Vallitalea guaymasensis: one gene and its partner. The protein of the gene in region 2 binds, or shares a complex with, the protein of the main gene of each other region. Links are inferred from orthologs where the notes say so. Each region holds a gene or a part of one and is shown on either strand. Other genes may lie near its edges.

What was found.
Region 1: the proteins of trxA (region 2) and HYG85_RS03185 are in contact, whole or in part, in an NMR structure (PDB 2IPA), measured with the Bacillus subtilis proteins. The link is inferred for Vallitalea guaymasensis from one-to-one orthologs.

Annotation. Positions count from the first base shown.
Region 1 is NZ_CP058561.1:702,640-705,975, reverse strand. Bases 232-3,216 are described here. They hold HYG85_RS03185 (arsenate reductase ArsC), read left to right. Parts: upstream 232-1,512; coding sequence 1,513-1,920; downstream 1,921-3,216. Other genes in these bases: HYG85_RS03175 (methyl-accepting chemotaxis protein), read left to right, coding at 2,686-3,216; HYG85_RS03180 (helix-turn-helix domain-containing protein), read right to left, coding at 1,984-2,325; HYG85_RS03190 (GntR family transcriptional regulator), read right to left, coding at 950-1,333; HYG85_RS03195 (ATP-binding cassette domain-containing protein), read right to left, coding at 232-966. Outside these bases: HYG85_RS03200 (hypothetical protein), read right to left, coding at 1-128; more of HYG85_RS03195, read right to left, coding at 121-231; more of HYG85_RS03175, read left to right, coding at 3,217-3,336. UniProt on the Bacillus subtilis protein: Catalyzes the reduction of arsenate [As(V)] to arsenite [As(III)]. In vitro, can dephosphorylate para-nitrophenyl phosphate (pNPP).
Region 2 is NZ_CP058561.1:2,355,803-2,358,887, forward strand. What follows is about bases 199-2,932. They hold trxA (thioredoxin), read right to left. Parts: upstream 1,858-2,932; coding sequence 1,540-1,857; downstream 199-1,539. Other genes in these bases: HYG85_RS10390 (hypothetical protein), read right to left, coding at 199-1,204; HYG85_RS10400 (DUF3298 and DUF4163 domain-containing protein), read right to left, coding at 2,226-2,932. In the rest of the region: more of HYG85_RS10390, read right to left, coding at 1-198; more of HYG85_RS10400, read right to left, coding at 2,933-3,085. UniProt on the Bacillus subtilis protein: Participates in various redox reactions through the reversible oxidation of its active center dithiol to a disulfide and catalyzes dithiol-disulfide exchange reactions.

The DNA of each region.
Region 1 (3,336 bases), 1.7 Mb from region 2 along the record:
TGACTACCTATTAAAAATTCTATTATAAGATTAACTATTGTTAGAAGTACTACAATAAATGTGATTATAAATGTTTGTTTGCAACCATATTTAAAATTGAATTTAGCCACTTTTATTGCTTTATTCATTGATTTCACCCCCTATAAGGTTAGCAAAAAAATCTTGTAAGCCCTCATTGCTGATTTGGATTCTATCATTTTCTTCTATTCGTGTATCGTATACATTTACAGTTTTGAATTTTCCTATATCATGTACATTAATAATATTTTTACCCATTACAGCTTTGTCAACATCTGAAGCGATTCCAGTTACACTGTAACATTTATCTTGTAAATCAATGATATTTGACCTTAATAATAACTCACCTTTATGTATGATAATTATTTCTTCTGCAATCTTGGCTATTTCATCAATTAGATGAGTAGATACTATTATTATTTTTGGATGTCTAGCTATACTTTCTTCTAATAGTGAGTAGAATTTGTTTCTCATAATAACATCAAAACCTAATACAGGTTCATCAAATAGCACAATCTTATTAGTACTAGCAAGACCAATAATGGTATTTACCATGGTTTTCATACCGAAGGATAGCTTTTTAAACTTTTTATCTGGATTGAGGTTGAATTTTTTTATCATATCATCGGCAAATTCAGTGTCAAAGCCATCTTGAAAATCAGCTGCTAAACTTATTAGATCTTTTATCTTTAGATTGATATGATTCTCTCGTTCTTCTACGAAACAAACAATCTCAGGCATAGATAGTTTATTAACTTTCAAGCCGTTAACTAATACTTCACCTTTTGTGGCTTGGGTTAAACCTGATATGGTTCTTAGAAAAGTAGTTTTGCCAGCCCCATTTTCTCCTAATAAACAATAGATCTTATTTTCATTGATTTCTATATTTATATTACTAAGTGCATTTGCTTTACCATATTTTTTAGTTAAGTTATTTAACTGAATCATTCCAATCCTCCTCAATCATTTTTATGACATCCTCTTTATTGATATTTAACTTTTTGCATTCCTGAATAAGTTTTTTTATAGTATTTGTTTGTAATGAAGCTCTTCTCTTTTCCATAATTATATCTTTTGCCTCCTTAGTGACGTACATCCCCATACCTCTACGTTTATAGATAATACCTTGTTCCGTTAGAATGTTGACACCTTTTATGGCTGTAGCTGGATTGATTTTCAGTAATTTGGATAATTGTGTGGTTGATATAATAGCTGTATCAACCTGGTAAGTTCCATCTAAAATGTAGTCTTCTAACATAGTCGCTATTTGAGCAAAGATAGGTACACTGCTATTTGGATTAATATTAATGGTCATCACCTGCTTTATTTATATGGTTAGTTAGTTAACTAATTAACCATATAATATCATTTGTATTATCTTATGTCAATGTATTTTATAGAAATGATGTTAAAAAATAGTTATAAAATATACATCTATAATAAAATTATGATATTATATGAATATATAAATATGGTGATATGGAGGTTGTTGAAATGAAATATAAAGTTGCATTTGTCTGTGTTCATAATTCATGTAGAAGCCAGATGGCAGAAGGGTGGGCTAAAACATTAGCCAATGATGTATTTGATGTTTACTCAGCGGGAACAGAAGAGTATCCAGAGGTAAAACCTAAAGCTGTACAAGTAATGGAGGAAGTTGGAGTAGATATGAGTTCTCATAAACCCAAACTACTATCTGATATTCCGAGTGAGATAGATATACTAATTAAAATGGGGTGTAATGTCACATGTCCTTATTTACCTAATAAGCATACTGAAGATTGGGGACTTACTGACCCTTCAGGTGGAGAAATAGAGGACTTTAGAAAAACAAGAGATATGATAAAATTAAAAGTAGAAGATTTAAAAAAACGTGTTGCTGATGGAAAATTATCTTTATAGGTAGTGTTTATTTTCATCCCCTAAATATGGATTTATATGACTTATTTAGGGGATGAAATAATATTAAAAAGATTTACTCTGTTGGAGAAATTCAATATATCCAATAATGTGGTGAAGAAATTTAGGGGATTTATCTGATAAAGAATCTAATATTTGTTCTGTTAATGCATTTGAAGTAGGGCTAGATGATGTAATTAATAATTGATTTGGTGTTATTTCTAGAACTAAGCAGATTTTCATAATTGTTTCCAAAGAAGCGGTTGTATTACCTCTTTCAATATTTCCTATATACTGTATAGAAAGACCTGTCAATCCAGCTAGTTTTTCTTGTGTCAACTCTTTTTTTAGTCTATATTGTTTAATATTTTTACCTAAAAGGTTTAAATCTATGATTTTATTCTGCATTAATAAAATGCACCTCCTTCCATAGTTATAGGATATGATAAATTTCAATTTTTAATAAGCAACTATTAAGAGTAATTACTCTTTATAGTTTGCTTTTTTTATGGTATAATAAGTTAATTGCTCTAAATAGTTTATATATTAATCCATATAGTTGCTGTTTTATTTATATCTAAAAGGAATTACTCATGATATGAATATAAAGTGATATATTGATTTATTTATCATGCAATTATTATATTAATATATTGTAATTTTAAAATATAATCAATGGAATATAAAGTAAATGCAATAAGTAATATTACATTCTACTATATAGAAAGGTTTAATAACTTTTTAATATACAACAGAGGAGGAACGAAATTGTTTAAGAGTATAAAATTCAAATTAATGGCTTATTTTACTATAATTATAATAGTAATAAGTGGTGGTGTTGGTATTATGGCATGTGTGTCATCAATAAATGCACTTCACAAAACAGTGGATAATGAATTAATAGAGTTAGCTAAAGGGTATAGCAACTATATTGAATCTGAAATCAGCATAGCAAAAGCAACTATGAATGGAGTAGCCAATAGAAATGTGATGAAATCTTGGGATTGGAATGAACAGAAAAAAGCTATTCTTGCTGAAGTTGATAAAAATAAAATGTTTTCAGGAATGTTTATTGTAGATAAGAATGGTATGGCACATTTTACTAATGGTAAAACTGCAAATGTCAGCGATAGAACATATTTTAAAGAAGCTATGAGAGGCAATACATATTTTAGTGATTTAATATTCAGCGATATAATGGGAGGCATTGAATTTTTTGTAGCTTCTCCTATTAAAAATAATGGGATTGATGGAGTTGTTGTCGGGTTTGTCAGACCGCAATATCTTAGTGATTCCATAAAAGACATAATAGTCAGTACTAGTGGTGGAGCCTTTATTGTTGATGGGAAAGGCAATACAATAGCCCATAACAACATGGATATAGTTTTAAAACAAGATAACGTATTAAATAATCAAGAA
Region 2 (3,085 bases):
TATTAGGAAAATCTGGGTCTACACCACTGGTCAATACACCACTGCTATATGCTGCACTTACTAACGCTGTTATCTCATTTGGCTGTTTACCTGATTGCTGCATCATATAACCAAGAAAATCTGGTTCAAACACTATACCTACTGTATCATCTTCTGCATACTCCTTACATATGTCTAAAAAGAATTTTAAATCCTTATAATAGGCATCCATATATGTTGAATCTTGAATATGAGCTAAATCCAGACTATAGCTTTCTCCACTGTCAGGAATGTTATAGTATACGAAGAATGGGATTATACCTAATTTTCTGCTTTCAATAATAAAGTTCTTAGCTCGTCCACCATCAACATTAGTCCAAGTACGCCATCCATTTATTGGACCGCCATTAATATAGATATATCTTATGTCCATCCTCTTATTCTTGTCATCAGTGTGGAAATCCCTCCAGAAATCAAGATCTCCCTGTTTATCTTCACTTACAGAGCCTATAGAAAGATAATTAGGCATACCTGGAATACTTCCATCAGCATTTTTGATTCTTATTCCAACATATCTCTCTTCCCCTGTAGTGCTTTCTTTTAGTTTAATAGAAGCTCGTCCAGCTTTTTTACCATTAATCTTAAGAGTATTATTATTTACTATTGAACAATCAACTACTGAACTATTATTCGTAATAACAGTAAAAACAGGATTAGCGACTCCATTAAAACTTAGAGTATAATCATTCATTCCTTGAGCCTGAGTAAACTGATAGACCACTTTTTGGGTATCTATACCGTTTATTATTATGTTGCCAGTTGCATTCCCCACTACAACAGAAATCTCGTCACTAGCTGTAGTTCCATATGAATTAGTCAGCTCAATATAATATTTATATGTCCCTTCAATTGTTCTTCCTTTTACTTGAAAGGTCTCACTTTGAGGATTAGGTGTATCATCAATTAAAGTACCACTATGTATTTCTTGATAATTGCCTGCCCCGATCTTCTCGAATAGCTTCCAACTTGTCCCATTGTTTCCATACCATATGTTCCAAGTCAAATCATAATCACCATCAATATCTCCTGACCATTGATTATGGCTTAATGACGGTTTTACAGGAACCCCTGTCCCTGCTGCGCTTGTAGGTATAATTGTAACTGCCAAGATTAAAGTAATGCATAACAATATTGAAAAAGTCTTGAAATATCTTTTTAAAAACATTTTTCTCCTCCTTATACATATATATAGATTTGTGCCTCACCTCTAATTGTGGTAACCACCTCCATTGATTTTAGTTATTCATTGGGTAATATTAAATGATTAGATATAGATATAAGTAGAAAAATATTAAGTAAGACTTAAGTAGATAAAAATATATATAAACACTCTTGTATCATTATACATTTTTTTATTGTATTTTGAATTAGTCTATCTTGTTATTACTTGTACTATTTTGGCTTGTATATTTTACACCATTAAAATTACAATTATTAATTTTTGATAAAAAAATAAAGCCTATTTACCTTTATATGATAAATAGACTTCCTTATCTTACTCTACATAGCTGATTCAATTTTTGATTCCAATTGTTGTTTTGGAACTGCTCCCACTACAGTGTCTACAACTTGACCATTTTTGATTAATAACATTGTAGGAATACTCATTACTCTATATTTTTGAGCTGTTTCACCGTTTTGATCAACATTCAATTTTCCTATTTTAGCTTTTCCTTCATATTTTTTTGCCAATTCATCTATAACAGGTGCCATCATCTTACATGGTCCACACCAATCTGCGTAAAAGTCAACTAATACTGGTATATCTGAGTTAAGAACCTCTGCTTCAAAATTAAGATCTGTAAATGCTAGTGCCATAATTAAAACCTCCTTATTAAATTATATTTGTATTAATTATAATATCATTATATTCTAATATAGTGATATATGTCAATACATTTTTAAAGTTTTTGATATTATTTTATTATTTATTATCCCTGAATCAAATAACAGTATCCCTTGTTCTATCATATGCAAAGACTCCAATATTATTTAACATAATACTATATCTAAGTTAAATATAGAATACTCTTTATAATATTTATTCAGCTATAATATATAATGTGTATATATCAATTTAAATATACCACTTTATACCATTAATTTCAATAATTTGGTTATTATAAAAAAGATGACTTCTGCATTATACAGAAATCATCTAATTTATATATAGTTTATTTGATTAATTATTCTATTACAAATTCTAGTGGACCAGTTGCACCATCTGCAATCTCATATTTATTAAATACAACAACTACTTTTTTATCACTGTTGATATAGAAACCTTGATCTTCACTAATACTTGTAAATCCTGCTTCTCCCTCAAAGAAACCATAATGACGGTCTTCACTAGGATTAGCTTTCAATTCTTCAATTTGTTTTCTAACACTTTCATTTGCTCTATTAATGTAATCCTCACCTAGAACATCTTCTAATGTAAGTTCTTCATTGGTATTCAAGTCAATGTTATAGTAATATGTTTCAGCATAAGCTGGAGCTAAAGTTTCATGATGATAAATTATAAATGATAAAATGGAATCATCAGAGTATTTTTTCTCATAATCAAGTTTGAATTCAATTGGATTATAATTTTCTTCTGTACCGCCTGTTGCAAAATATGCTTCTTTATATTCTTCTGCTCTTATTTCAGCTTCCTTGATTTGCTCATCCATCTTAGCTTGTATTTCTTTATTAATCTTATCTTGTATATCTTTGTCATTAAGACCATCCACTTCTGGTATTGTCACATTTTCTGTTATGGTATCAGTCTCACGTTCATAGTCTACAAAAGTCAATACCTCCGCAACTTTACCTAAAACAGGTACATTGGCTATTGACTTAGCCAAAGATTCATTTGTATTAATTGCAAGTACAAACATACTACATACTGCAAGAGCGGCAACTGCCACTTTTAACCCTCTACCGAATCTTATTTTTGGATTTCTTACATCTTTATCAGCTTTTTGGATTGTTTTATCAACCATTTGATCTAACTCCTTTGGAATAATTATATTCTTATACTCTCGTTTGATATTATTTAATTTAT